DNA from 3 places in the Paenibacillus sp. FSL M7-1455 genome. Region 1 is predicted to be linked to each of the others. Evidence: riboswitches for the same ligand, from Rfam matches in the RefSeq annotation. Region 1 holds a riboswitch; each other region holds the start of a gene.
What was found. A riboswitch is a leader RNA that binds a small molecule or an ion and turns the genes downstream of it on or off. The one in region 1 is predicted to bind cyclic di-AMP.
Positions count from the first base shown of each region.

Region 2: linked by a shared signal. The riboswitch ahead of NYE48_RS14375 (APC family permease) and the one ahead of NYE48_RS00495 (C40 family peptidase) in region 1 are both predicted to bind cyclic di-AMP.
Region 3: linked by a shared signal. The riboswitch ahead of NYE48_RS07590 (alpha/beta fold hydrolase) and the one ahead of NYE48_RS00495 (C40 family peptidase) in region 1 are both predicted to bind cyclic di-AMP.

Region 1 is NZ_JBBORO010000001.1:102,240-109,066, reverse strand. It holds gene NYE48_RS00515 (YwhD family protein) at 1-456, opposite strand, end outside; gene NYE48_RS00510 (M1 family metallopeptidase) at 619-2,610, shown strand; gene NYE48_RS00505 (hypothetical protein) at 2,622-3,455, shown strand; cyclic di-AMP (ydaO/yuaA leader) riboswitch at 3,717-3,856, shown strand; gene NYE48_RS00500 (C40 family peptidase) at 3,863-4,327, shown strand; cyclic di-AMP (ydaO/yuaA leader) riboswitch at 4,748-4,886, shown strand; gene NYE48_RS00495 (C40 family peptidase) at 4,890-5,381, shown strand; gene NYE48_RS00490 (GNAT family N-acetyltransferase) at 5,587-6,042, shown strand; gene NYE48_RS00485 (c-type cytochrome) at 6,200-6,559, shown strand; gene NYE48_RS00480 (4a-hydroxytetrahydrobiopterin dehydratase) at 6,653-6,827, opposite strand, start outside.
Region 2 is NZ_JBBORO010000001.1:3,108,450-3,115,276, reverse strand. It holds gene NYE48_RS14385 (winged helix-turn-helix transcriptional regulator) at 1-225, shown strand, start outside; gene NYE48_RS14380 (cardiolipin synthase) at 479-2,005, shown strand; cyclic di-AMP (ydaO/yuaA leader) riboswitch at 2,194-2,356, shown strand; partial or broken gene NYE48_RS14375 (APC family permease) at 2,496-3,992, shown strand; partial or broken gene NYE48_RS14370 (exo-rhamnogalacturonan lyase family protein) at 3,983-5,548, shown strand; gene NYE48_RS14365 (DUF1961 family protein) at 5,598-6,341, shown strand; gene NYE48_RS14360 (GNAT family N-acetyltransferase) at 6,552-6,827, shown strand, end outside.
Region 3 is NZ_JBBORO010000001.1:1,636,951-1,643,777, forward strand. It holds gene NYE48_RS07580 (helix-turn-helix transcriptional regulator) at 1-2,175, shown strand, start outside; gene NYE48_RS07585 (acetoin reductase) at 2,534-3,316, shown strand; cyclic di-AMP (ydaO/yuaA leader) riboswitch at 3,862-4,062, shown strand; cyclic di-AMP (ydaO/yuaA leader) riboswitch at 4,135-4,295, shown strand; gene NYE48_RS07590 (alpha/beta fold hydrolase) at 4,469-5,293, shown strand; gene NYE48_RS07595 (helix-turn-helix domain-containing protein) at 5,367-6,806, shown strand.

The DNA of each region.
Region 1 (6,827 bases):
GTTATGGGAGACCAGCAGATCCTTCAGCAGCTTCTTCTCTTCCGCGCCCAGTTCGTCCAGCATGAATTTGCGTTTCAACGCGGCATCCATGCGATTGACGTGATCGGCAAGAATTTTCCAGCCTCTGCGCGCTTCCTCGTCGATCCACATTTCGCTGGCCGTCGCGCCCGCATAATATTGCCCCGACTCGTCGCGGTCGACCGCCACCCAAACGATCCACACCTGGCGTCCATTCGGCACGTCTTCACGGTTGGTCGAAAAGCGGATGCGGCGTTCCGGTTTGCTCTTCGCATGCATGGCGCCGATATCGATCGTAGCCGTGCCGCGGTCAATGATGACCGGGGAAATGTTGTTGAGGTCGATGGAGCCTGCGCCAAAACCGATTTTATGCTTGCTTTTGCCGCTGACGATGTTCAGGGCAATCTGCTTCTTGCCTACTTGCTCCTTGTTTTCCACGTTTCGTGTTCCTCCTATTGAAAACGCGCTGTCCCGGTTTCAGGGCAGGCGTCCTGCTTTATATGCCTCTTGGTCAAGCAACTTAATTTTATTTTAACTAATAATCGCTGGAAAGCCAACATATACATGCTTTAGATGCTTGTCAACGGGAGGTATTCGTATATGGCTCCAGCACGCGCCAAAATCGTTATTTCATCGTTCATTGCCCTCTGTCTATTGCTTGCGGGAACAGGGGCGCTCCTTCTTCGGGATGCACCGGAATCGCAGCCTTCCTACGCTCCGGATCAGGCCAAGCCTCCCAAGGCGTCCACGCCGATCGCCCAGCAGGAAAGCGTACAGAAGCCGACGGCTGAAATCCTCAGCGATCGGGTCGTGGAATACCATATCGATACGACGCTTAATGCCGAAAACCGCATCATCAAGGGAACCGAGACGCTGACCTGGATCCACCCCGGCAAAAAGACGGTGAACGAGCTGTACTTCCATTTGTACCCGAACGCCTTCTCTTCGATGGACTCCACGTTTATGAAAGAATCCGGGGGAAAGCTCCGGAATGACACGATGCCTGCGGACGGCTTCGGTTCAATGAGCATCACCGAGATGAAAACCGCCGATGGCCTTTCGCTGATGCACCGCATGCAATACGTTCAGCCCGATGACGGCAACGTCAAGGACAAGACCCTCGTGAAGGTCCGGCTTCCGAAACCGGTCAAGGGCGGCGAAAGCATTACGATCCGCATGCGTTTTGAGGTCAAGCTTCCCAAAATATTCGCCCGGATGGGCACCGCGGACGATGATTTCGTCATGGCCGGGCAATGGTTCCCGAAAATCAGCGTCTATGAGCCCGAGGGGACAAGAGGTCGCAAGGCGGAAGGATGGAACCTGCATCAATATCACGGCAATTCCGAATTCTACTCCGACTTCGGCATCTACAGCGTCCGCATTCACGTGCCGGACGACTATATCGTCGCCGCCACCGGCTTTCCCGTGCAACCCGCGCAGATCCGGGGGAAAGAAAAAATTTATCAGTTTTATGCCGACGATGTCCATGATTTTGCCTGGGCCGCGTCGCCGAATTTTATCGTCGCCGAAGAGCCGTTCTCGTCTCCCGAGGTCCCGGGCGTGCGCATCAAGCTGTATTTGGACCCCGCCCATAAAGACTTGAAACAAAGATACTTTTTTGCCGCCAAAGCCGCGCTCAAATATTTCAGCAAATGGTACGGCCGGTATCCGTACTCCACCCTGTCGATCGTCGTGCCGCCGGAATCGGGGAACGGGGCCGGAGGCATGGAGTATCCGACGCTGATCACCGCCTTCGGGGCCAAAGACGACTCTCCCGGCTACGACCTGGAACGGACGGTCATCCACGAAATCGGGCATCAGTATTTTTACGGCATGCTTGCGAGCAACGAGTTCGAGGAAGCTTGGCTGGACGAAGGATTCACCTCCTATGCCGAAGATAAGCTGATGGAGCAGGAATACGGCGTCATTCCGAATTTGCCTATCCAGTCATCCCTGATCGCGTCCCCGATGTCGCTGACGCAGGAAGCATGGAAATACGGCTCGCAGGATCAATATGCCCTGAACGTCTATTACCGCGGCAAACTCCTGCTAAAGGCGATGGAACAGCAAGTCGGGAAGCAAACGATGAACAAAATTCTAGGCACCTACGCAAAAAAATACCGTTTCAAACATCCGACGACGGCAGACTTCCAAAAGGTGGTCGAGCAGGTTACCCGGCAATCCTGGCAGTCCTTTTTCGATCAATACGTTTACGGAAACCAAATGGCCGACTTCGCGGTCGATTCCATCTCTCTCCGCAAGAAGGATGCGGCTTCCGGCCCCGTCTACGAGTCGATTGTAAAAATCTCGAAAAAAGGCGGAGATTTTCCCCAAGTCCCGGTACGCTTCACCTTCACGGACGGGCATACGCTGAACAAAGTCTGGAACGGCTCGGCGGAAAGCGCCGAATTCAAGCTGGAGTATAAGGCACCGCTCGCCTGGGCGATGGTCGATCCGGAATACACGATCGTGATCGAGAACAGGCATTTCAACAATTACCTGAAAGCGGATATGGACAAGAAGGTTCTGGTCCGCTGGAACGTAAGCATCACCAAGCTGATCGAGACGCTGCTTGGAAGTCTGTCCTGGTGAGGTGAGAACCGGTGAAATCCCATATTGCGCATGGCTGGAAAAGTCTTAAAAATCAATTTTATATCGTCATCATTCTCTTTTTGTACCAGCTGATTTGGGGCTACTTTCTGTACAGGCTGGTCCATTCGGCCGTCACTCCGCTGCTGATGCGTTATCCGGACCCCGAGCCCAATGAACTCAGCCAGCTGCTTTATTACATCGAAGGCAAAATGAGCCTTTCCGACAGCGGCACGGTGCATATGTACATTTGGATTCTTCTTTCGATGTTTGCCCTGCGCATGCTGCTGACCCCTTTTATCCATGCCGGAATTTTTTACGGGCTGCACCGTGAACGCGAGGGCGAAGTCGGGCTGTTTTTCTTCCAAGGCATGAAGCGCCACGGAAAAACCGTCCTTCTGTTTCACTTGATCGAATGGGTTCTGCTCGCGGCCCCGGCCTACTGGGTCATACCTAAGGTATATGCGGCGCTTCTGGACGGGATGCCGCTGCAATCCATGGGCCTGTCCGTTCTTCCCTGGATTTTGGGATGGTTCCTGTACGGATATATCGTGCACCAACTGATTCTTTTCATGCAGTTCGGCAAGACCGGCGGCGGCGGCTTGTTGCCTCCCTTGTGGCACTGCCTGCGCGGCGCGTTCCCGCTCATCGGCGTTTCGCTGATACTCGGCTCGCTCAGCCTGCTTTTGTTCAGCCTCTGTACGGGAGTTTCCTTGATGTGGGCAGGGATCATCGCGCTCATCCTCCAGCAGGGCTACCACCTCGTCAGCTGCATCATGAGATTATGGGGCATTTCGGCCAAGTTTGACCTGTGGTACGCCCAAGCGCATCGGGGCGCGGAAAAATAAATGATCAAAAAGTTAATTTTTTGTCATCACTTCAACCCCCTGATATAAGAAAACCCCCCCCTTTCAAAACAAAAAGGGCGGGGTTTTTGTCGTTTTTAGATGCCGAAACGATTTGCCAAAGTCGTCATCCTCTGTTAAAATAATCCGAGTAAGCAGTTAGTAACAACTTTGTCATTTTTACTGTAACTTTTTCATATTGTGCTGTAACGATATTTTCAACGACAGATACCAATCAATCGTCATTATCAGTCACTTTCAGGTGCTTGATCAGGGCCGAATTCCTTGGCACCGGGAAGCGGGGGAACCACTTTGGGTGAATTGATCTCGCAGCATAGGGATCATAGGGGACGACCTTCAACCGAATCCTTAAGCTAACCTCGCAGGCAACATGGAAGGGGTTTATGTTTTTGAAAAAGAAGTTAACAGCCGCTGCGCTTGGTTTGACGCTTATGTTCTCCATGGGAACCAGCGTATTCGCGCAATCTTCTCTGAGTCATGTCGTGAACAGCACCATCGGCGTTTCCTACAAAACCGGAGGAACGACGACCAAAGGATTTGATTGCTCCGGGTTTACGCGTTATGTATTCCAGAAATTAGGCATTTCCATTCCGCGCCAATCCAGCGCACAATTCAAAATCGGCACTGCCGTCTCCAAAAGCAATTTGCGTGCCGGAGATCTGGTATTCTTCAATACGAGCGGCGCGGGCGTATCCCATGTCGGAATCTACGTCGGAAACGGAAACTTTGCCCATTCGTCTTCTTCGAAGGGCGTGACCATCAGCAAGCTCAGCAACAGTTATTTCGCCAATCGCTACATTGGCGCCAAACGTGTCATGAGTACCGCTAAATACAAAGCGGCCGTCTACAACTAGAAACTCACCCATAAACATACGAAAAACTTATGATGCCCGCGCGGAGATTTTTGCCGAAATCCCTCGCGGGTTTCCTGTTACTTATTAGACGTTTGAAAACCTAAAAAAGTAACAACTTTCAAAAAAATTTTTTTTCGAATCTTCAAATACTCCGCTCATCCACGTGCCTTCAACCATGATTTACCCTTCCTTTCCGTTAATTAAACCAATTTCCTAAGTGAAAAAACGCTTATAATGGTCCTTCTTAGGAGCCAATTTGGCAAAAATCCCGAAATTATGGTGATTTTTTTGAGTTTTAGGCATAGAAACAATTGCCAAAACGTCATTCCTTTGTTACAATAATCCCAGCGTTAGTAACAACTTTGTAATCTTTGTCGAGCCGTTGCCTGTAAACAGGCGGCTCCTGAAGTATATAGTGTAAAAAGACATATGCCGAATTTCCTCACACTAGGGAAGCGGGGGAACCATTTACGGGTGAATTGATCTTGCAACAGAGGGATCATAGGGGACCTTCTACCGAATCCTTAAGCTAACCTCGCAGGCACCGGAAGGAGTATTAATTTTGAAAAAGAAGCTAGCAGCAGCAGTCATGAGTTTTGCCATCGTATTTACCGCTGGAGCCGGGAGCGCTTTCGCGGATTCGAAAATGGACAAAGTCATCGATGATGTGCTCGGAACGAAATACAGATCCGGGGGAACGACAACCAACGGGTTCGACTGCTCCGGATTTACGATGTACGTATTTAAGCATCTCGGCATCAACCTGCCTCACCAGTCCGGTTCGCAGTTTACGATGGGCACTTCCGTTTCCCGCAGCGATTTGAGAGCAGGAGACCTCGTATTTTTTAATACATCCGGTTCCGGCGTTTCCCATGTCGGCATTTACGTCGGCGACGGTAAATTCGCACATGCTTCGACATCCCGCGGCGTTGTCGTCAGTTCGCTTAGCGACAGCTATTACGTCAACCGCTACGTTGGCGCGAAACGTATTATGAGCACGGATACATATCAAGCCTCTGCCGTCGATTCCGCAGACAATGATGACGTTGAATAACATTTTTGCCTGATCCGCACGGTTTGTACGACAGCCCGTACCGAGATTTTTGCCGAATCTCCGTACGGGATTTTTTGCGCTTGCCCGAGCCTGATCCCCGAGGAATAGATTTTATGGAATCATCAAATGCTACTTAGCAGCGGACGTCTCTTACGAAAGGAGGCTTCTTGTGAACGTTTCGAAGGACTCTTATACCGTTACGCCCATGACGCGGGAGCAGGCCGAGACCTGCTGCGGCTGGATGTACGCCCCCCCTTACGACCGCATCTACGGCTGGCTTCCCTGGGAGCAGATGGAGGCCCTCGGCATCGAGCTTGGTGATCCGGATCTGCGGAGGCAGCAATACGTTTCGGTGCTGGATGGAGACGGGCAGCTATGCGGGTTCGCGCAGCTGTTTCCGATGGTCAACGTCGTGCGCCTCGGTTTAGGCATGCGGCCGGATTTATGCGGCCAGGGACGAGGTCCGGGCTTTATCCAGGCGATCGTGGAGACGGCCAAAACCCGCTTTCCCGGACAGGAGATCGATCTGGAGGTGCAGGATTGGAATTTGCGGGCGATACGCGCTTACGTCAAGGCAGGATTCGAGATCACCGATACGTACGAAAAACAGACGCCTGAAGGCGTCGAGCGCTTTTACTGCATGGTCTATCAAGGGCTTTAAAAAACGTCAATGAAAAATGGTACGAAATTGTGTACGTTTAGTGGATTTAAACTGGCTTTCGTTTGCTTTTTTGTCACAAACTATTTGATGTACCGGCTTGTTCCGTTATAATGAAGAAATGAGAGAACTGCAGTTTACATAGAAAGGACGAAAACGGATGCAAAAATGGATCATGAGCGGTTTGATAACGATTGCATGCGTAATGGCCGTTGTGCTTATGTTTACGCTGCCGGGTAAAGAGCAGGTAGCCGAAGAAGAAAAACCGACCATGCCTGAAGTGACCATGGACGCTGCAGCGGCCGAAGCCGTTGTGAAAGCCCAGGGCTGCATCAGCTGCCACGGCGACCAGCTGCAAGGCGGCGTGGGACCGAACCTGCAAAAAATCGGCTCCCAGATGTCTGCTGAAGAACTTTATACGATCATTACCAAGGGCAGAGGCGGCATGCCTTCCTTCAAAGACAAACTCCAAAAAGAGGAGATTGCCAACGTAGCCCAGTGGCTTGCAGCCAAAAAGTAATGGCCGTTTTCCTTGAAGGAATAAAAACACGCTTCGCGCATGACCCGCAAGGTCTGGCGAAGCGTGTTTTTTTGCTATCGGTTTTCTTATTTTTTAGCGTTTCTCGCCTGAGCGCATTTTTTCGAACAATTCGTTAAACTGATGCGCTTCCTTGATGTCGAGAGCGGTGATGCCGCCGTCATCCCATGAAGTCAGCCGCAGCGTTACGTTCTTATGGTCAATCGTGATGAAGGGATGGTGATCGAAGGCTTCGGAAATCGCCGCAACC
Region 2 (6,827 bases), 3.0 Mb from region 1:
GATATCACGCAAAGGATGCTTACGCTCCATCTGCGCGAATTGGAGGAGGAAGAGATCGTTAAACGGGTCGTTTATCCGCAAATACCGCCGAAAGTGGAGTACTCCATCACGGAATACGGCAAAAGCCTGTCTCCGATTTTGGAAGCCTTGCATCAATGGGGATTGGCCCATGTCCAGCGAAAACAGCTCCATAAGGGGAACAATGAACAAACGGAAACGGACTAGCGTTCAACAAGATTGCTTGTCCGTTTTTTTGATGATTCAGGGGGAAAGCAAGCAGCTTAACCAGCATGTATAGACATACCGTCATGCAGTATTTAAAATGGCATAAGCAGTACCTTAAGGGTGTATCAGCAGGATTTTGATTTTTTTGAGAGAGCAGCATGTCCTTATTTTTTCGCGGAGAGGAGCAGGATGAGAACGTACACTTTAGTCGGACCCCAATTATACATCGGAGAATAGGTGGATTTTACTACATATGAAAAACCGCGTTTTTCAAATCGTGATCGTCGTAGTCCTGGTGCTGATCGGCCTTTTTGTCATGAACAGGTCCGTGATCCGCCTGTCGACGCTGATCGGCATTTTATGGCCGCTTTCCATTATAGGCATCGGCTTCATCATTTTTATGGAAAACCGTTCGCCGCAAAGCACGCTGGCATGGTTTTTGATCCTGGCATTTCTTCCGGCGGTAGGGGTGCTGTTGTATTTGCTTTTTGGCAGAAGCCGCTGGAGACGGAAAAAACATTTGCACCGGGCGGAAGAACAGAGAAAGCTGTTCCGGGAGATTTTGGCGGGCAGGCGTTTGAATTTGGCCCCGTTGTCTTTGTTAAGCGAGAGGTCGGAATATGTCATCAAGGTCATTGAAAGGTTCGGCGGCGGCCCGGCAGCAACGGAAACCGAAACCAGGCTGCTGACCGACGGCGACGAAACCTTTTCGGAAATTTTGCAAGCCATCGAAAAGGCCGCGCATCATATCCATATCCAGTATTATATTTATCGTTCGGACCGCATCGGTACCGCTATTCGGGACGCGCTGATCCGCAAAGCCGAATCGGGCGTGATCGTACGTTTTCTTTTTGACGGATTGGGCAGCAACGGGTTGCGTAAACGCTTTTTGCAGCCGATGAAAGATGCCGGCATCGAGGTCGTCGAGTTTGATCCTATTTTTTCGCCTTGGCTTCTTGAAACGGTCAATTACCGTAACCACCGCAAAATCGTCATCGTTGACGGCGTTGTCGGTTTTACCGGAGGGCTGAACGTCGGCGACGAATATCTCGGCCGTTCCAAAAAATTCCCGGTCTGGCGCGACAGCCACTTGAAAATCGAAGGAAAGGCGCTCTATAAACTGCAGGCCATTTTCCTGGAAGACTGGCTGTACGCAACCAGCGGCCAAAACCATTACTCCTGGGACGCTTACATGAACAGGTCGTATTTTCCGGATCAGGGGGTCCCGGCGAATGGGGCCGTTCAGATCGTCGCCAGCGGCCCAAGCTCGGAGGATACAAGCATTCGCAACGCGCTGTTGGCCATCATGGCGTCGGCAAAAAAATCGATTTGGATCGCCACGCCATATTTTATACCGGATCAGGAAACATTAACATTGCTGCGGTTGTCCGCGGCGGCAGGCATCGATGTACGTATTTTGTACCCGGGAAAAAGCGACAGCGTGATCAGCGACCAGGCATCCCAATCCTACTTTACGCCCCTCCTTAAGGCGGGAGCCTCTATATATCATTACAAAGACGGCTTTATGCATGCCAAAATCGTGCTGGTGGATGACGAAATCGCATCGATCGGCACGGCCAACATGGATATCCGCAGCTTTGAGCTGAATTACGAGCTTGCCGCGGTGCTCTACGAATCCGAAACCGTGTTGGACATCAAACGCGATTTTGAGCAGGATTTCAAGGACTCCGTCCGCATCGCTTGGGACTCCTTCCAGAAACGAGGCATTCCGAAACGTATTTCGGAATCGCTGATGAGGCTTATTTCGCCTCTGCTCTAAGCGTCGGCCAAAAACAGGCGTGAACCATGGCTACGGCCAAAAAAAACAGGATGCAGCCGTTGTAAGCGATGCCATGGATTCAATTTGCCCGTTTTCGCGCTTCAATATGATTCTTTGCCTCTTTACAGTAAGTATCCGCCGGGAGTATGATTTCATTCGTAAATGAACTTGTGATCCTGAATTGTCATTTTCCTTGATCGCTGAATTCTGTATTCAGAAGCGGGGGAACCAACGGGAGGAAGGGAACTTCGTCCCAGGGGTGAATCACTTGATTATGTTCGCAGGTCGAGTGTAGGGATACTTTCAATCCCGAATCCGTCAGCTAACCTCGTAGGCGTTATGAAAGAAGGATTTGTCGTGCGCTTTTGAAAGCCGCGGGAAAGCCCAACTTTCCTGTGGCTTTTTTTGGTGTGCCCAAATGGGCCAAAAGGGGAAACAATAAGGATACTTTCATGGAACTTCAACTTGAACAGTGGCGGTGAATGACACGATGGCAGCGTTAAAAAGGCTCCTCATTGGACGTCCTCTAAAATCTGCGGAATTGGGAGAACAAAAGCTCAACAAAAAGAAGGCACTTGCGATACTTTCCTCGGACGCGTTATCCTCCGTCGCCTACGGTCCCGAGCAGATCCTGCTGGTGCTGATCACGGTCGGCGCATCGGCTTTCTGGTATTCGATTCCGATAGGAATCGGGGTCCTTATTTTATTATCGGCATTGATTCTCTCGTATCGCCAAATCATTTTCGCTTATCCGCATGGCGGGGGAGCATACGTCGTATCCAAGCAAAATTTGGGGATATACCCTGGATTGGTGGCCGGCGGCTCGCTGTTGGTCGATTACATTTTGACCGTGGCGGTGAGCGTCTCGGCGGGAACGGACGCCATCACGTCGGCGTTTCCCGTGCTGCATGAGCATACGGTGGCGATCGCAGTCACGTTTGTTATCCTCATTACGCTCCTGAATCTGAGAGGCGTCACCGAGTCGGCTTCCATCTTGGCGTATCCGGTGTACTTATTCGCGCTGGCGATGTTCATTTTGATCGCCGTCGGGCTGTACCATATCGCGACCGGCCAGGTTTCGCCTAACCTGCATACGCCAGTCGGCACGCCGGTGGCAGGGATCAGCTTGTTTCTGCTGCTGAAAGCTTTTGCATCGGGCAGCTCGGCGCTGACCGGCGTCGAGGCGATATCCAACGCGATACCGAATTTCAAAGATCCGGCCCCTAAAAATGCAGCCAAAACGTTAATGGCCATGGGCATTCTGCTGGCCCTGCTTTTTTCGGGTATCGTGTTCCTGGCTTATTATTTGGGGATCTCCCCAAATGGGCAGGAAACGGTCGTATCGCAAATCGCCAAGGAAACCTTCGGGCGCAATTTCATGTATTTTATCATTCAAGGAACCACCGCGCTGATCTTGATCTTGGCGGCGAATACGGGGTATTCCGCATTTCCGCTGCTGGCGGTGAATCTTGCCAAAGACCGGTTCATTCCCAGAATGTTTACCGTAAGGGGCGACCGCCTCGGATATTCCAACGGCATCATCATTCTTGGGCTGCTGTCGATCGTGCTGATCATTGCCTTCCACGGGCAAACGGAGCATTTGATTCCGCTGTATGCGGTAGGAGTCTTTATTCCTTTTACGTTGTCGCAGACGGGGATGATCGTAAAATGGGTGCGGGAAAAACCCGCAGGCTGGGTAACGAAACTTATCATCAATGCGATCGGCGCGCTCATCAGCTTCACCGTATCGCTCATGTTTTTCGTGACCAAGTTCCCGCAAATATGGCCGGTGTTGATATTTTTGCCCTTGATCGTGTATTTGTTCCACAGAATCAAGAAGCATTATGAAGCGGTGGGCGAGCAGCTTCGCTTGTCGACCTGCGAACCGGCGGTTCCGATCGAAGGAAACGTCGTCATCCTTCCGGTGTCCGGCATCACGCACGTGGTCGAACATTCGTTGAATTATGCGCAATCCTTGTCGGCGGACCCGGCGGAGGGCTTGCGCTGGCCATGCGCCATTTCTGGCAAAAACATCCCGCCGGTATGGAGGCGCACGGCCTTGCGGGTGACGAGGCGCAGCTGACGGCTTGGTTCTGGTCGCCGGAAGCGCCGGCCATGGACATGCGCCATTACGATACCGAAACGCATGTCGAATCATCCTATGAAGGCGCGGAGGAGATGCGCGCAACCCCCTACGGCGTCGGCAACACAAGCGAGCTGACGATCTGGTGCCGCGAAGCAACCCCAAGCCCGCCGGAACTGCAAGCTTACGCGGAATATAACGACTCTCCTCCACAGCTTGCGTGCGAGCCGGCTTATTTGCGGCAGCAGGGCGCATTCGGGATTTGGAGCCTGCCGGATCGGGAAACGCCTGCCAAAGCGCATCTTGAAGACCAATTGGACGGCATTGTCGCCTTCTACCAAAGAGAGGTCGAGCAGCGGCGCTGGTACGGCTTCTGGGATTACGGCGATTTCATGCACAGCTACGATCCGGCGCGCCATGCGTGGAATTACGACCTCGGCGGCTGCGCATGGCAAAATACCGAATTGGCCCCGAACATGTGGCTGTGGCTGATGTTTTTGCGTACGGGACGGGAGGATATTTTCCGGATGGCGGAAGCGATGACGCGTCATACGAGCGAGGTCGACGTGTACCACTTCGGCGAATACGCCGGGCTCGGTTCGCGTCATAACGTCGTCCATTGGGGCTGCGGCTGCAAGGAAGCACGGATCGGCATGGCCGGCCTGCACCGTTATTATTATTATTTGACGGGGGACGAAAGAATCGGCGACATGATGGACGAAGCAAAGGATGCCGACTATACGACCGTCCACATCGATCCGATGCGGGCCTATTTCCCGAAAGACGAACATCCGACCCATATCCGGGTCGGCCCGGACTGGGCCGCATTCAGCTCGAACTGGATGACCCGCTGGGAACGGAAAGAAGACGCCTGCTATCGCGACAAGCTGTTAACGGGCATTCAGTGCCTTAAGCAGGCGAATTTCGGCCTGATTTCCGGCCCTACTTACGGCTATGACCCGAAAACGGGCGTGCTGGCTTCCATGGGCGACGATAATTGGGGGCGCCATTTGGCTTTGTGCATGGGCGCGCCGCAGGTATGGTTCGAGTTGTCCGGCATGCTGAAGGATCAAGAGTGGGATGAAATGATGGCCGATTTCGGCGTTTTTTATAACCTTTCCCAGGCAGAGAAGGATCAAATCACGGGCGGGACCATCAGCACGAAACAGTTTGAGCATCCGGTGCTGACGCTCGCGATCGTCGCATTCGGGGCTTGGTACCGAAAGGATCGGCGGACGGCCGATTTTGCCTGGTCGACGCTGCTGAACCACCCGTTTGCCACCGTCGACCTGGAAAGGGACGCCGCTACCGTGACGTATGTCGACGAGGTGCAGGAATTGGAGTGGATGAACACGAATGAGGCGTCGCAGTGGTCGTTGAATACGATCATCAGTTTGGCGCTCATCCCGGACGCTTTGCCTGAGCATGCCTGTTCATCACGGGAAAAAGCCAATGCGTGACCGGGGACGGCCGACAGGCAGCCCCGCCGCGAAGGAAAGGAGGAAGTCGATGGGAACAGGGCAACCGCAACTTCCCGATGCAAAGGGAGTGCAAACGGCCAAAAGCACTCTCATCCCCGAAGTTTGGGACGTGATATATGTTAACCCGCTTGCCGAGCCGGAACATATCGCCGGTTTTCGGATGGAAGGCGAGGCTGCCGTTACGTTTCCCTTGGGCCGGATGCGGCTCGAAAGCGTCCGCGACGAGTCGGAGGGACAACGCGCCAATTTCGTGTTGTGGTGCCCGGAGGATTTTCCGGCCGACGTTGCCGTGTCATGGGAGTTTTGGCCGGTGCGCGAGCCGGGACTGGCGATCATGTTTTTTAGCGCAAACGGCACGGACGGCCGGGATTTGTTCGATCCTTCGATCAAGCCGCGTACGGGCGAATACGACCAGTATCATCACGGCGAAATCAACGCCTTCCATGTCTCCTATTTCCGGAGGAAATGGGCGGAGGAGCGGAAATTCCACTCGTGCAATTTGCGCAAAAGCTACGGTTTTCACCTGGTCGCGCAAGGCGCAGACCCGATTCCGGGCGTCATGGATGCGGCCGGGCCCTACCGAATGCTGATCGTAAAAAACGGACCCTGCATTACGTTTGCCGTTAACGACCTTCCGGTTTTTTCGTGGAAGGACGACGGCGAAACGTACGGACCTCCGCTTGCAGGCGGCAAGCTCGGTTTCCGCCAGATGGCGCCTTTGATCGGCGAATACGCGAATGTCGCCGTATATGCCGAAAAACGGGAAGGATAGGGAACTATAGCCGGTAATCATCAGAAGAGGCTGTACGTGAACATCGCGCCAATGATGTTTCGCGACATCCTCTTTTTTTGCATTTCGAACAATTCTCCCACAACCCTCGGATGTTGAAGTATAATCGATTAAATTGAGCAAGCGCGCCGCGTGCGTCGAAAGGGGAAGAGGACCATGCGGCATAAAGAAGGTAAAAAGGGGGAGTTGCCAATGAAAACATTGCCGACCATTTCGTTAGAAAGACTCGTATTGCGGCCTTTTATTTTAGATGATGCCCCGGTGGTCCAACAATTGGCGGGGGATCCGTATGTGGCCGAAACGACTTTATATATTCCGCATCCATATGAGGACGGCGTCGCCGAAAAATGGATCGGTACGCATGCGGACAATTTCAACGGGGACCGATCGCTTGAATTGGCCATTGTACATAAGGAAAAAGACGAGTTAATCGGCGCCATATGCATAGGATACAATAACAAATTCAAT
Region 3 (6,827 bases), 1.5 Mb from region 1:
CTGATCATTCCCATCATCGTATTCAGCTCGCTTAACGTGCAGCGGAACATGATGGAGGAAAAACAACAGCAGCGCCAAAAACAGGCGGCCGACGCCAGCCGGATCGCGGATCTCGTCGACAATAAGCTGAACGAGCTGAAAAACATGGGCAAAATGCTGGGCAACGAAGCCTGGGTCAAAAAGCTGATGCAAAATACGAACGTGTACGATCAGGAATTCGACTTGTTCAAGATGCTGGAGATCCGCAAAAGTCTCGATAACGATATCAATTCGCTTGGCATCCTCTCCTTCGGCATGGTCGTGTTCCCCGAAAAAGGCCAGGTTTTGACTCCATGGGGCATTTATCCGGAAGACCGCTTTTTTCAGGGGGTCGCGGTATTCGACGGGCAAACGGAGCGGAAGCTTCAGGCCGCGTTGGCCGAACAGCAGTATTTCAAGATCATGCCGCCTGCGGACATGAAATTATGGGGCAGCGGCAAACGGGTCATTCCGGTGCTGCAAAGCCTGGAGGTCGTCAACCATCCGCGCGCGGTTTTGGTCCTTTTTATTGACAGCGCTTACTTTTTCGGTTATATGCATCGTTTTGCCGGGATCGAATCCAAGGAGATCGTCATGTCGTCGCAGGGCGCCTTGATTTACCGCCAAACGCGCAGCGCGCCTGGAGTCCTTCAGGCCGATTCGGGCGGTTATGCGTTTGAGCTGCCGTCCAAGGCCGGCGATTTGCGGTACACGATTTCCTATACCGACAGCAGCGTGATCGGCATCAACAATCTTGTCGGCTCGCTGCTTGCGATCGCGATTTCCGTCGTCCTCGGCGCCTGCATGGTCTTTTTGCTGGGCAAGGTCAGCTACCGCCCGCTCGGCGTCCTGCTGAACAAACTGTCTGCGGCGGTCCGGGTGGAAGACGGGAAGGGCGGCGCCCCCATCTATGGCTCGGAATACAGCTATATCGAAAAATCGTTCGACCGGCTGCTGCTCGAAAACAAAAACCTCCAGCAGTCGATGCAGGATTACGAAAGCGCCGCGAGATCGAACCTGTTTCTGCGCCTGCTGAAAGGGTATTTTACGGATGATCAGCAGATGAACGGGCTGAAAAAATTCGGCATTGGTTATACCGACGACATGTTTTATTGCACGATGCTGATCAGTTTCCATGCACTCCGCGATTTGTCCGACATGGAACGGATCCGGAAAATCGAAATGATGACGATCATGATCGTGGAACAGGCGATGAGCCGTCACCGGCTCGCGTACGAGCTGTTTGAGGTGACCAATGCGGACAAAGCGCTCATTCTTTCTTCCGTCGAGCCGTTCGGCAGCGAAGGGGCGCTGGAGAGCATCGCGGCCGAAATCGCGGGCGAGATCGGGCTGGCCTGCGGCTTTCAGCCGGACGTTTTATGCGGCACGGCGGAAAAAGGGCTGGTCGGCATCAGCAAATCGTATTATGCGGCCAACGAAAGCCTGCAGTACGCCCTCTTCGCGCGGGAGCATCTCCCGGTGCAGCAGGAGGAGATTCAGCCCGGCGTCGATTATTATTATCCGACCGATTGGGAGGTTCAGCTGATCAATAACCTGAAAATCGGCAACCTGGATACGACGATGCAAATCTTGCACGAAATCAGCGAGGAAAACAAAAAGCGGCGGCTGCCCGAACCGAGCGAAACCAAGCTGGTATCCTTGTTGATGGAAACGATGCTGAGGGTGCTGCATGAGCTGAACCTGGACACGTGCCTATACGCCAAGCAATTCGCGAGCCGGGCGGGAGCGGGGGACATCGGCGGGATGTGGAGCTACGTTTTTGAGGTCGGCAGGTTAATTTGCGAACGGAAACGTTATGCCAACACCTCGCCTTCGCTTGCCGTCGGCAGCGAACTGCTTCAATTCGTGAACCAGAACTACACCAGCGCCGACATTTCGCTGAAGCAGCTGGCGGAAAGATGCGGCATGTCGGTCTCGAACGTCTCCAAAATATTCAAGGAGGTGTCCGGCATCAACTTTTACGATTATTTATGCCGGCTCCGGATGGAAACGGCCAAGGAGCTGCTGCGGGAGAAAACATTCGGGATGGACGATATCGCCCGCCGGGTAGGCTACGAAAACGTCTATTCGTTCAAACGCGCCTTCGCGCGGTATGAAGGGATCAAGCCGGACGAATATGTGGATTCGGCGATGTGAAGGGGAACGATGAGATCCGATAGGTCAGCCGCCATTTCGGTTTGGCCTAGAGGCCGGATTGTCTATAGCGAAGATCAAGTTCCTGATAAATAAGTATCACTTCAATTCGGACCAATTATATACGGCGTGCAGCCATCACGGATCGAAACAATGTCTTTTGACATCATTTATAAGGAATATAAACCGCGCAAACGGAAGCTTTCCGTTGCAATTGAATGATTACGCAGGATTAGCGTTCGGAAACCGGCGAAACCTATAAAAAAGGCCATGAATTCTAGTGTAACCAACCTTTACAGTTCGCCGGCTCAGGCGTATATTCAACTCAGAAAGCACTAAATATAAAAGGAGACATAAGCATATGAACTCAGAAAATAAAGTAGCAATAATAACAGGTTCAGCAGGTGGTTTAGGTAAAGCTATAGCTGAAAGATTAGCAAATGATGGTTTTAATATCGTTGTTCAAGACATCAATAATGATTTGTTACTAGAAACAGAAAAAGAATTCAAAGAAAAAGGATATAATGTAATATCTTTCAAAAGTGATGTTTCAAAACAAAAAGAACAAGAAGAACTAGTTAAATTTACTGTAAAAGAATTTAATAAATTAGATGTTTTTATTAATAATGCAGGTGTGGATGCTGTAACACCTTTCTTAGAAATAGACGAAAATCAACTTAATAAATTATTTAATATTAATGTATTTGGAACTGTTTATGGTACCCAAGCAGCTGCAAAACAATTTATAAAACAAAATACAAAAGGTAAAATAATAAACGCTTGTAGTATAGCAGGTCACGAATCTTACGAAATGCTAGGTACATATTCAGCTACTAAACACGCAGTTAGATCATACACTCAAGTTGCAGCTAAAGAATTAGCAAAGTATAAAATTACCGTTAATGCTTATTGTCCAGGAGTGGCAAAAACTAAAATGTGGGAAAGAATCGATGAAGAAATGGTTAAATATGATGAAAATTTAAATCCTGGAGATGCTTTTGAAAAATTTTCAAGTGCTATAAAATTAGGAAGATATCAAGAACCTAAAGATGTAGCAAATTTAGTATCATTCCTAGCTTCGGAAGATTCAGATTATATAACTGGTCAATCTATTTTAACAGATGGCGGATTAGTTTATAGATAAAAAATAAACAGTTTAATTAATTTGGTTTTTATTTCAATTTCCTTTTTGAATAGAAACTTTGAACCCTAAAAACCCAAAGCGTGTCAATCGTTCGGTTTAATAGCTAGCGCTATCCGAACGCTTGCGCTTTAAGTTTATTTTAGGGTTCTTTTCTTTTTCAAAAAGTTTTCTCGGCATAAAGTCGTCTAAATATTGACATACCAAGAGGGTCTTGGTGTAGTGAGTTTGTCAACTCCTTAATGCTCCCTGCGGTCCGCTTACCGTTGACAAACGCCATACAGAGCCTTTCTAGCCCTTTTAAGAGGTTGCCCCTTATAAAAACCCCTATTTAATCTTTAAAATCGCTCACAGGGCATTTATGAGCTTCTCACGAGTAAAACAAGGATAAATAAAAGCCAAGATACTGTTATTCACTTTACTTTGTTGTAAGTTAGTTGTCCCCCCTTGTTTTGGGGTGTGAGTGCTGGCTGGGGGTGTGGGGGCTAGCCCCCGCATAACGTCACTAAGTAAGGCTAAAGGCTCATTATGAAAAATCTTTGGTTCATGAATGAATTACGCTGAATTTTCAATCATGAAAAGCGGGGGAACCACATCGGCATCGGCAGGCATTCCATTGTGAAGGGATGAAGCCGGCTGCTTGGGGTGAATCGGATGAAGAGGCTGCCTTTGATCAGCTTTCCGTCCGTAGGGCAGCTCTCACGGCCCGAATCCGACAGCTAACCTCGTAAGCGTCGCTAGGAGAGAGGAGTGAAACTGTGAGTTGTCAACGAGCACAGGGTATCCGCTCTGTGTTTTTCTGTGCGAAAAAATAACATGAATGTCTATGATCGCTGAATTTCCGTTCCGGCGGAAAACGGGGGAACCGGCCGTGACAACCAACCGTTCGTCACACGGGGTGAATCTCGAAATCGCATTCGAGTAGGGCTACTCTTGGTCCGAATCCGACAGCTAACCTCGTAAGCGTGAGAAGAGAGGCTGCTTTGATACATGCGCCGCAAGGTTTATTTTGCCTTGCCCTGAAGAAGCATGGAAAGGGAGTTCCTCTTTCCGTGCTTCTTTTTTTGACGTGAGCATTTTGCCGACGTTAACGAAGGTTCGACCCACATATAAAAAACACATCGACAGACCATGCATAGCGGGAGGAGAAGGAAGTTGCCTAACATACAAGTGAACGGAACGTCGCTATATTACGAGACGCATGGCAGCGGGGTGCCGATCGTCTTTATTCACGGACATCTTTCATCTCATCATAGTTTTGAGCCGCAAGTGGAATATTTCAGCAAAAGGGCGAAGGTCATCGTCCTCGATTTGAGAGGTTACGGCAATTCGGGTAAATTGAATGTGGAAGTCGAGGAAATCGTCGACACCCAGTGCAGGGACCTGAAAGAGCTGCTGGATAAGCTCGGCTTGCCGAAGGTGACGCTGGTCGGCTGCTCGAGCGGCAGCCTGCTGGTGCAAAAATTCGCGGAAACCTATTCGGACCGCGTCAACGCGCTTGTGCTGGTGGATAGTTATTTTTACGGACCGTGCGGCCCTTTCGGCACGAAAAACGGTTTTTGGAAGCTGCTGGAGGCCTGCAGCTGGATTTCCTATTATCTTCCCGCCGAGTTTTTTCTCCGGTCGCTGCGCGTAACGTATCACCGGTGGATTCCGGCTTACAGCATTTTAAGGAACGAGTTGTTTCATAAACGGCCGACCGAGTCGATCAAACAACGGATGGCGCTGCTTAAGGCGGATATCGATCCGGTGTTGCCCCGGCTGCGGATGCCGGTGTTATGCGTGGCCGGCAGGCAGAGCGAATGGTTCGTCAACCAGATGAACAAGGCGGTGGAACGGTTCGCCTGCGCCCAGAAAGCGGTGATCGAGGACGCGATTTATCCGAGCCATTTGTGCCAGCCGCGGGAATTTAACCGCATTCTGCTCAATTTTTTGATCGACCAGAAGCTTTTCCGGATGGAGCAGCAGCATTCGGGCTGAAAACGGCCTCCGCCGGCAACCATGAGGGATGTGCCGCTAGGGTCGGCGGAAAGCATCCGGCAAAGGTGATGACATGAATAAGGAATACAGGCAGCTGAAATCGCTGCTGAAGCTGCTGGACCGGGAAGAACGGTGGTTTACGTTCGCAGAGGTGGAAAGCGAGCTGGGCGTATCGGACAAATCCGTCCGCAAGATCGTCGAGTCCGCCGTCCCCCTGCTGCCCCCGTCCATGCAGATCGAGGCATCCAGGGGGAAAGGCATCATGTTCCGCCGGGACCGGCATGGGACAAGCATTCAGGAAGTTTTGGAACCGCTGCTTCGGGAAACGCCTTATTTCCGACTGATGCAGCGGTTGTTCATGCATGACGGCAAAACCTCCGCCGAGGAGGTAGCGGAAGAGCTGTACATGAGCTTTTCTTCGTTCAAAAAATGGATCGTCCAGCTAAACCGTGACGAACTGCGCCCGTTTCAGCTGCGGATCACGTATGCGGCGCCGACGCTGAAAGGAAACGAAATCCATGTCCGCTATTTTTTATGGAAGCTGTTCACCGAGGCTTATCCTTATACCGGATGGCCTTTTTCGAATGCCGATTACGCGCGTCTGGACGGCTGGGTGACCGAGATCGAGCGGGAAAACGGAATGATTTATTTTTTGAACGCAAAACGGAGCTTAACGTTCCTGATCGCGATCGTGCTCGAAAGGATCAAGCAGGGGCACCGGGTTGCGCTCAAAAGCGGAAGCTACGCATGGGAACGCCATCCGTTTTTCGTTCCGGTCTCGAAGATGTCGGAAAAGCTGGCTGCGGCGTACGGCGTCGTGTTGCCCCGCGAAGAGGTTTATTTTTTGCAGTCGATGTTCAGCTTGAGCCAGTATCACGGCAAGGACGGGTTCCCTGTTTTCGGGGGAAGGGCCCTTGCTTCGGAGCAGGAAGACGATGCAGGAAGCCGGATGTCCGGCCTGCTCATTTCGATTCTGGAAAACGCATTTCCGGCGTTGAACGCCAGCTCCCGTTTCCTGGCCGAAATCCGGGAATTCATGGACAAGCTGCGCATCGATAACGCCATTCCCGAGCTGATGGCCGTCTCGCACAGCCACCTGACCGGGTATATCCGCGACAAAGAGCAGCCGATCTATGCGGCGGTATCGGAATGCATGCGGCAATGGCAGCGGAGTTTTCCCGAGCTCATGTACAACGACTATCATTTGACCAAACTGACGTTTATGGTCAGCGCAAGCCTTCGGTATAAAAGCAAAAAGGCATTTCTCATTATCGGCGAGGAATTTTCGGTTCGGCATTACGTCGCAAACCTGATCAAACGGGAAATCGGGGACGACCTGACGATCGAAACCTCGATTTTGCACGGGCTGACCGATGACATCATCCGGGAGCAGCAGATCGATTTCGTGATCAGCACGATGCCCGTCTCCTTGACGAGCGTGCCGACCGTTCTGATTTCGACCATTCCGACGAAAAGGGACCTGGAGAACATCCGCCAGGAGCTGATGTCGTAAATAGCGTGGTCCTTTTTCTTC